DNA from 3 places in the Fictibacillus sp. 7GRE50 genome. Region 2 is predicted to be linked to each of the others. Evidence: riboswitches for the same ligand, from Rfam matches in the RefSeq annotation. Region 2 holds a riboswitch; each other region holds the start of a gene.

Region 1 (3,279 bases), on a different contig from region 2:
CGTGGTACTAGTCCAGAAAGAACCTGCAACAATGTGGATTTGCCACATCCGGAGGTGCCAAGAAGAAGCACTTTTTCACCACGATTAATAGACAAACTCATATCTCTAAACAGCATTTTTGATTCGCCCGGAAACTTTAATCTCAGATTTCTCACAGAAGTTACGCTTGTCATCCAACCACCTCAGTTATTGATCTAACGCTTCATGATCCTTTTTTGACGAAGATCGTACTAAATTCGTCACACCTGTAGCCTCTAAAGCTTTTGCAATAGAAACGGCAAACAATCCTGTAAACAAGATAGAACCGATTATTCTAAATACGATAAATAATGTTAGATTCCATGTTGAAAGATCACCGATATATCCTTTGTAAAAGTCCATGATTAAAGATCCTGCACATGAACCTAGTGCAGCAAGTGAGATGACGAAAAGGTCAAATCGTTTATAACGAAATGCGAATAGGATAAATTCTGCAAACAATCCTTGAATCAGTCCGTATAGTAACACTTCAAGTCCAAATTCAGAACCCATCAAAAATTCTCCTGAAGAAGCAGCAATTTCAGCCAATAGGGCAACTCCAGGCTTTCGAATGATTAGGAATGCAACGGTCGCCGCCATGAACCACATCCCATATATCAACTGATCGATGTGAAGGCCAAACGGTTTTACGGCATAATATAGAGGTCCCCAAATCTTATACAGTATGCCAAATGCGATAGAGATTACGATTGTTACAAGGATATCCGTTAACTTTAACCCCTTTTGCATACTACCCTTCACTCCCGATCGTCGACGTGGTCAGGCTGAATGGAATCGGCCATTTTTCCAATGTATAAGCCATCTCCCAGAAGGAATACTCGTACTGACAACTGATCAAGAAATGTTGAATCATCTTATTTCTCTCCACATCGCTTGCTTTTTCAGCCAATTGATTCAGTCTATCAATCTGCTCTTGTACAAGTTCTGTGAACCATTCACCGCCATATGCAGCGATCCACTCTTGATAGATGGATTCTTGTGGTGTCGCCCCTTTGAATGTTTCACCAATCTCTTGATAGATCCAATAACAAGGCAGAATTGCTGCGATAATTTCTCCCAAACTTCCAGACTCTGCAACTCGGTAAAGGTGAGATGTATAATGGTAAGCAGTGGGAGCAGGTTCAAAATCAGCTAGTTCTTCTTCTGTCACTCCAAGCTGTTTCATAAATGTCTCATGAAGTCCTAACTCCGCGTCATTTGTACCTTGTGCATGTGCTGCCATTCTAGAAGTCGTATACAAATCTTCAGCTCTTGCAGCCCCCATCGCTTGTATTCTTGCAAAATGAGATAAATAATACGAATCTTGTAATACATAGTACCTGAACCGTTCTAAAGAAAGGTCACCATCTGCAATTCCCTTCACAAATGGATGTTGAAGGTTCGCTTCCCAAATAGAAGCCGCTCTTTCTCGCAAGATATCAGTAAATGTGTTCATATGAATCCTCCTTGTTTTATCCAACAAAAAAACCACTCTCAGCTAAGAAAGTGGTTGTATATGGAGAATTCAAAACAGGAATAAAGACTCCGCAACACCACTTCCCTACGCTGGTATAATCCAGATCAGGTTCTAAGAGTCTCAAAGTCGCACTTTGATCTCAGCCTTATAAAAGGCACCCCTAGTGGTTCGTTTTTATATAGTTGGTTTCTGTCTTAAATGATAGCAGTCTCTTTTAGATTGTCAACTATTTTTAAGAAACACGAACTTTGTATAACAAAGTAAAAGGGCAAAGCCGTAGTATGGCATTACCCTTTAAAATCTTCATTTATTTGCTCATCGCTTCTGTTAAAACAGGTACGATTTGTTTTTTACGGGAAACAACACCTTTAAGGATGGCTGTATTGTTTTCTAATTTAACGTTATAAGCTTCTTCAACAGATTGTGATCTCTTACCAAGAGCTAACGCTGTCGAGTCATTGGTTAAAATATCTGTTACCACAAACATAAACAGGTCTAGACCTTTGTCTGCAATCACTTTCGTAATCGCTGATTCCAAGTCTTCTTGATGCTTTAATACATCGCTAGCATCAACCGTATTCACTTGAGCAACTTCAATTTTGTTTTCACCAATGTTAAATTCTTTAGCATCAAGTGAAATCAATTCTTCAACAGATTTATCACTTAAGTCAGCACCTGCTTTTAGCATTTCTAGACCATACTTTTCCGCATCTACACCAGCAATTTCAGCAAGCTCGCGTGCTGCGGCAACATCTTCTTCTGTACAAGTAGGTGATTTAAACAACAATGAGTCAGAAATAATGGCAGAAAGCATAAGTCCGGCAATGTTCTTCTCAACTTGAACGCCTTTCTCTTTGTACATCTTGTTTAGGATTGTAGCTGTACAGCCAACAGGTTCAGCACGATAGTATAAAGGATCGCTTGTTTCAAAATTCGCGATACGATGATGGTCAATAACTTCTAATACTCTTACTTTGTCAATGTCATTTGCACTTTGTTGACGTTCATTATGGTCAACTAAGATTACCGCGTTTGCTTCAGCAGAGACATGTTCAACTAAACGAGGAAGTTCAGCTTTAAAATAATCTAATGCATATTGTGTTTCACCATTGATCTCACCTAGGCGAATAGCTTCTACATTTTGTCCTAATTTAGTCTTCAAGTCAGCGTAAACGAGAGCTGATGTAATCGTGTCAGTATCTGGATTTTTGTGTCCAAAAATAAGTACTTTTTCCATGCGTCTACTCCTTATAAATAAAAGAATTGTTTTAGCCTAAGACCTATTTTATCATATATAAAAAGCTTTTGGCTTTTGGAGTTTATTGTAGCATGGAAAAAAGTATTAAGGCAAAACCGTACTTCCCATCAACGATAGATCCACTTGACGTGCACAATCACGTCCTTCTTGGATCGCCCAAACGATTAAACTTTGACCACGTCTAGAATCACCTGCTGCAAATACTCCATCTACATTTGTTCTATAGTCACCATGTTTAGCATCTACTTTGTTATGTTTGACTTCAACACCAAATTCTTTTAAGACTGGCAGTTCTGTACCCTCAAAACCGATCGCGATGAAAACAAGATCAGCTGGCCAGATTTTTTCAGATCCAGGAATTTCTTCAAAAACCATATTTCCTGCATCATCTGATGTTCTTTTCATCTGAATCGTATGAAGTTCTTTTAATCGACCATTATGATCTGATACGATTTTTTTCGTTTGAACGGAGTACTCTCTTGGATCATGTCCGTATTGAGCAGTAGCTTCTTCATAGGCATAATCC
Region 2 (3,279 bases):
CCCCATGCTTTTTCAAAATGAGCACCACTTAGTTCAGGAACGATCTGTTTCGCCTTCTCCATCAATTCAAAGAGACCTGAAAATGTTACCTCTTCATCAAAGACGTGTGGTGTACTTGTCGCGCCAACAAAAATTTGGTTTTCTCGCTTTGGAACGAGGTAACAGTTTTTGTATTTTACCGTACCTGTGAGTAGTGGACGCTGTGTTTTAAAAGAAAGACATTCCCCTTTTACAGGCACCATTTTTAGTGAAGGCTCTATCTCCGAGCTCCACACCCCACAAGCTACTATGACGGAATCAGCATGAAACGTTTCCTTCGTTGTTACGACACCTGTCACTCTGTTGTTGGTTTGGAGAAGCTCAACCACTTCCGTACGCTCTTTTATCTCGGCACCGAGAATTTTTGCGGACTGATAAAGGGCGCGAGTAAGCTTAACAGGTGACACTTGAGCATCTTTTTCAAAATAGAGAGCTCCCTTTACAAGTGAGGATAATGCGGGTTCTTTTATGATCAGTTCTTCAGCTGAAAGCCAGAAAACCTCTTCATCTTGATCTCGACGCTTGGCCGCTTCTCTTTTTAAATCATCCGCTTCTTCCTCTGTAAACGCGAGTTCATAAATCCCCTTCTGGATCAGTTCGATGTCTATCCCACAAACATCGAAAAGCTCCTGTGATAAAGGGGTGAAGGCATTCCGACTCTCTTTTGCGAGCAGATAGAGTGGATGATCGGTCTCAAACTCCATCTCTGCACCGAGCATGCCAGCTGCAGCACTTGAAGCCCTGCTCCCAATTGTTTCTTTTTCAAGAAGCAGCACACGTTTGTTTCGTTTACAAAGCTCATAGGCGATGGAACAGCCGATCACGCCGCCTCCAATAATGATGGCATCATACGTTGTGCGCATCCCACACCTCCAGTTGTTGTTTATACAGCTTCACCGCTTGTAGTGGTGATTTTGCTTCTAAAATGCCTGACATCACGGCGATTCCAGATGCACCTGTTCCGATGACATTCCGTACGTTTTCTGGTGTAATGCCTCCGATCGCGATGACCGGAATTGTGATTTGATCTACCACACGTTGAAGCTGATCTAACCCTCTTGGCTCTGCACCACGTTTGGAGTCCGTTTTAAAAATATGACCATACATGATGAAGTCGGCGCCGTTTTGTTCAGCATCCTGTGCTTCTGAAACAGAATGAACAGAGCAGCCGATCAGCATTTCAGGCAGAGCTCTTCGCACTTGTGACACATCTAAACTGTGGTGTGTCAGCTGAACACCTTTTACACCTGTACAAAGCGCTACATCCACCCGATCATTTGCGATAATTTTAGAGGGAGGCACTCCAGCTTTCTGCAGACGTTCGATAAGATGACTGACTTCTTTGGCAGACTTTGTTTTTTCTCGTACATGCAGCGCCGTGATGTACGGATGAATGAGTATCGCTATCTTAACCAACTCTTCATCACTTTGCCTTCCCGTAGTAATTACATGAAGCTGTTTTTCCACAATAAAAAAACACCTCCTTTATGCAGCAAAGAGGTGGTTTCACAGTTTTAAGAATTTATAGCGAAGTATCTGATCCACACACCACTTCCCTACGCTGGTTCTAACCAAATCAGGTTCCAAGGGTCTTAAAGTTCACTCTAATCTCAGCCTTAACAAAGGCACCCCTAGTGGTAATGACTATTTAATTTTTATATACTACTATTCTATCGATAAAGGGCTTTCATAACAACCAGTAAAAGTATTTATAGGAATAAATAAGCTAGCGGAGTCGCTATAATCAATGCCAACACCGTGCGTTGGAACCAGATAACTAGTAGTTTTGGAACACTGATTGGGATTTCTGTTGAGAGTACACAAGGAATACTAGCTGAGAAAAACAGAATGGAAGCTACGGATACGACACCGATTACGAATTTCGTGACAAGCGCCGCTTCCGCTACTAAGAGTGCAGGCAGGAACATTTCAGCAACCCCGATGGAAGCCGCTTTTGCCGCAAGCATAGCGTCGGGAAGCTGCAGCGCCCATGTGATCGGGTAGAAAACGTAACCCAGCCAGTCAAAGACAGGCGTGTATTCTGCCAACAAAAGGGCGATTAAACCGACACTCATAATGGAAGGCAATATACTCATCGCCATCAGAAAGCCATCTCTTAAATTAGACCAAATGTTAGTCAAGAATGCAGGGGCGTTCTGAGATGAATCCATCGCGTTTCGCCAAGCCGTTTGCAAGTATTTCTCATTCACCTCTTCTTCCGGCTGACCTTCCCCACCAGAATACGTATCATCCATTCTGCTTAACGGACGAAGTCTCACTGTGATTGCCGTTACTAAGAAAGTTACCACAAGCGTCGTCCAGAAGTAGGTGTTCCACATTTCCATCAGACCTAGCGTTTTTGCCACAATGATCATGAACGTTGCAGAAACGGTAGAGAAACCAGTTGCAATGATAGCTGCTTCTTTCACCGTATACTTTCCTTCTTTAAACACGCGGTTCGTGATGAGTAGACCGATCGAATAACTGCCGACAAATGAAGCGACGGCATCAACCGCTGACCTGCCCGGCGTTTTCCAGATAGGTCTCATGATCTTTTGCACGAGCACCCCAATAAACTCCATCAGACCATATCCTACAATAAAGGCAAGGAAGACAGCGCCGAGTGGAACGAGCAACCCAACAGGGATCACGAGTTTCTCAAATAAGAACGGTCCCATGTTCGGATCGCTTAACCAGCTCGGACCCCATTCAAAGTAAAGTAGGACAGCTGCAACGAGTCCCACAACTTTTAGCAATGAGAAGGTGGTCATGACTCGGTCTTTGTTCCACGTTTTTTTGTAGAACGGATAAACAGCACCGAGCAATATGACGAGCAATGCATAAAGCGGTACAGCTTCACCCGCTGTATCTCTCACCCATGTTACAAGATGATCGAGTGGGATCGATGACTTTCCTTTCACTGTGATCGGAATGAAGAACATGAAAATACCAACTGCACTGAACAAAAGAAATTTTAACGAATGAGACCAAGAACCTGCAGTTTTCATAACTTCCAACTCCCTTTCCGCTTGATAAGCCTGTGCTTGTCAGGCTCTCTCTACATCATATCGGGACAAAGTTCGAAATATGACGAGTCGTGCTTGTACAATTTTTATAGGTTATCTTCCCTTTTTGTGCCTTTATATGTCTGATGACAACGTGTCTAGGGAATAACAGTTACATAATCAAAAAACAGGAGTGTTGTGTGAATGAAGTATTTTATCAATGTGAACAAAAGTG
Region 3 (3,279 bases), on a different contig from region 2:
AAGCATTAATATAGCTAATGCGGTTCGTTCTAAGACTGGCATGTTTACTGTCTCCTTCGTGACTTCTTTTTTCAGGTTGGCTTGATATAGAGCTACCATTGAGGTAGCAAAGCATCCTGTCCCTGTGACATAAGAAAGCATCGGATCCCCATGAGAAAGCACGATAGCTTTTTCACCATCTGAAATAACATCCTTACTTCCAGTCATGGCGATAAGACAGCCTGTTTGCTTTGCCGCAGCCCCCGCAAGCTTGATCAGATCATCTTCAGACGTCGCCAAATCACCATCCACACCTTTTCCTTCCCAAGCCCCTTCAGCCAGAAACTGCATTTCAGCAGCATTTCCGCAAATTGTCAGAATTGTTCGGGGTCTGACCCCCTTAAATTCTGAATATTCAAACAACAACTTCTTTACGAGCTCTTGCCTGAATGATGATAGACCTACTCCTACTGGATCAAGGACAACTGGAACCTCAGCGTACAATGCTTTACGAAGTGCGAGTATCATAGATTTTGCTGAAGCTTCATCTATTGTTCCAATGTTCAGGACTAACGCATCGGCAACCCCTACAGCTTCTTCAACTTCACATGCGTCATGCACCATCATTGGACTCCCTCCTGCTGAGAGGACTCCATTGGCCAGAAAGTTCATGGTGACATTATTCGTTATATGATGAATGAGTGGCTTTTCTGCTCTAATCTGTGAAACAAACGTTTTCCATTCTTGTATCCTAGTATTGTTCATGTGCAATCCTCCTATAGGCAAAATGATTGACCGGTCCATGACCTGAACCAACATCGATTCCATGTTCAATTGCGGTCTGTATATATTTCTTAGCATGCACGATCGCACTATCGACCTTTTTCCCGTATGCAAGCTCTGCAGCCAATGCTGCTGAAAACGTACAACCCGTTCCGTGAGTATTTTTCGTTTGAATCCGCTTCTCTACAAGTTCAATCATCTCTATGCCATTAAATACGAGATCCGAAACAAATTCACCGTTTCCAAAGTGTCCGCCTTTTACTACAACATGATCAGCACCCGAATCAAACAAAACTCTTGCCGCCTCTTCTCTAGCCTCGCTGCTGTTTATCGTTATACCTGTTAATGCTTCAGCTTCAGGAATGTTTGGTGTGACGATCTTCGCGAGCGGTAGCATACATGTTTTCATAGCATGTAATGCTTCTTCTCCTAACAATGTTGCCCCACCTTTTGCGATCATAACTGGATCGACCACTACGTTTTTCCATCCGAATTTAGTTATCATATAAGCTGTTCTCTCAATATAATCACCTGAAAAGAGCATTCCAGTCTTTATCGCATCCGGCGTCAAGTCACTGCCTATAGACGCTAACTGAGCTTCTAAACCTTCTATAGAAACTGGATATACGCCTTGAACGCCTGTCGTATTCTGTGCAGTGACTGCCGTAAGGACCGACATACCATACACGCCTAATTCTTGAAACGTCTTTAGATCAGCCTGAATACCTGCACCACCGCCACTATCTGATCCTGCAATCGTAAGTGCTTTACTTACCTTTATCAGTTGTCCCATATTCATCTACCTCCTAATTCCTAATGCAAAAAAAGCCACCCGCTGATTGGCGGGTGGCTTAAAATTTCATTTCATAAAGGAAACTGTTATCCACACCGCTTCCCTACGCCAGTATGAACTGGATCAGGTTCAAAGGGTCGAAGGTCATAACCTTCTCTCAGCTTAAAATAAGCACCCCTAGCGAAAATGACATTATTGAGTTAACACAATCCTACTCATACATAAACAATAATGTCAATTATTTTTAGGTTACGTGTTTCAAAAAGTTTAACCATCTTTAAATACGGGGAAATAATAACTAACACACTATTACAACATAAAAAAAATAGAATTTAAACAATTGTAACAAAGAGCAGCAAACAGAAATAAAAATGACAAATCATTAACATTTTTTCCAAAAGGTGGTGAAAACATAGCACTTTAGATACAATGTATAAATTTTTTCAGAATTTTCAAATAAAATGGTTGTCATTAGGCATCTTGCTCAGTATACTAGTAGAAACCTAGAAACATAAAAGGTTAATTGGATAGGGAGATAATTTTAAGGAGGGAAACAGGATGAAAGACAAAAACACTTCTTTTAACAAGAACCAAAATGAGATGGTGCAATACAAACAACAAAAAAGAGACCCATTTGCCTTCAGCCTTATTGCCCAAATGGTATTAGATGAGGCCCTTCACAATTATTACAAAGCGTATTATGAGAGAGAAATTGACATTGCCTTGGATACAAAAGATAAAGAACGTTTTATGAAATTAAGCGCAGAATACAAAGCGTTTCTCAGCTAGTGCTTTAAAACGGCACACCACTTAAAAGGTGCCGTAAGAGCCAAAACACCCTTTCAGCAAACGGATCATCCGTGCTGCAGAGGGTGTTTCTGACGTCCCAGTTACTGACAAGTTAAACACACATCTCTTAAGACATAGTTGTCGGTGATTCCGGCTTTTTCTTTTGTTCTGTTTTTCGTCTCCGCCACCATACATAAACCACAATAATTACGATCAGCCAAATCGGTGCTAATCCTAAAATACTCACTACAATTAATGAAATCGCAGACATTAAAAAGTTCACCGTATCCATAAAAAGCACCTTCGTTTTTGCCCACGTATTTAACCCTTCTGTTTGAAGTTCTTGCGCTTTTAAATTTTTCACTTCAAATTGTATCGTAACCGTTGAGTAATCACTTTGATTTTTCAAAAAGTTTAAGCGCCCTTCTACCTGTTCTATCTCTTCTTGTACGGCAGCTAGGTCACCAGATATCTTTAATAAGTCTTCTGTCTTCTGTGCGTCCTTCATAAAAGCCTCAAGACGTTCCCTAACTTGTTGCTTTGCTTTCAACCGTGAAGTCAGATCAACATATTCTTCTGTAACGTCTTCTCCAGTAACATTTTCGTATGGTGTTCCTTTACTTAAACTTCGAACATCATCTAAAAACACACGAAAACTTTTCATCGGCACACGAACAACCATCACACCAGATTCATCATTCTTTTCACCTATACTAGTAGTAGACTCAACGATATATCCGCCTGTCTTCTCTGCCGTTTCTCGAACAGTCTCCATCGAGCTTTGCAATTTATCCACTGCGATCATGAGTTCAGCGTTATAAATTACTTTCCTTTGGTTTTTTAGTTGCTGTTCCGCTTTATCATTATCTGATTCACCATTCCTACTTCCCTCTTCTGATGAACTCTCTACCTTGGCTTCTGACTGTGTCCCACCA

What was found. Region 2 has a riboswitch for thiamine pyrophosphate ahead of tenI (thiazole tautomerase TenI). Riboswitches for the same ligand answer to the same signal wherever they lie in the genome.
Region 1: another riboswitch for thiamine pyrophosphate. It lies ahead of tenA (thiaminase II); the one in region 2 lies ahead of tenI (thiazole tautomerase TenI).
Region 3: another riboswitch for thiamine pyrophosphate. It lies ahead of thiD (bifunctional hydroxymethylpyrimidine kinase/phosphomethylpyrimidine kinase); the one in region 2 lies ahead of tenI (thiazole tautomerase TenI).

What each region holds. Positions count from the first base shown of each region.
Region 1 covers NZ_JACZDW010000003.1:152,430-155,708, forward strand. Annotated here, with positions in the region: gene IHV12_RS12000 (ABC transporter ATP-binding protein) at 1-173, opposite strand, end outside; gene IHV12_RS12005 (ECF transporter S component) at 187-768, opposite strand; gene tenA (thiaminase II) at 770-1,474, opposite strand; TPP riboswitch at 1,560-1,667, opposite strand; gene IHV12_RS12015 (manganese-dependent inorganic pyrophosphatase) at 1,803-2,732, opposite strand; gene IHV12_RS12020 (glutamate synthase subunit beta) at 2,838-3,279, opposite strand, start outside.
Region 2 covers NZ_JACZDW010000001.1:1,109,144-1,112,422, forward strand. Annotated here, with positions in the region: gene thiO (glycine oxidase ThiO) at 1-902, opposite strand, end outside; gene tenI (thiazole tautomerase TenI) at 886-1,506, opposite strand; TPP riboswitch at 1,576-1,682, opposite strand; gene IHV12_RS05415 (YjiH family protein) at 1,749-3,047, opposite strand; gene IHV12_RS05420 (hypothetical protein) at 3,249-3,279, shown strand, end outside.
Region 3 covers NZ_JACZDW010000002.1:86,146-89,424, forward strand. Annotated here, with positions in the region: gene thiM (hydroxyethylthiazole kinase) at 1-744, opposite strand, end outside; gene thiD (bifunctional hydroxymethylpyrimidine kinase/phosphomethylpyrimidine kinase) at 731-1,543, opposite strand; TPP riboswitch at 1,639-1,744, opposite strand; gene IHV12_RS07490 (IDEAL domain-containing protein) at 2,114-2,344, shown strand; gene IHV12_RS07495 (DUF4349 domain-containing protein) at 2,472-3,279, opposite strand, start outside.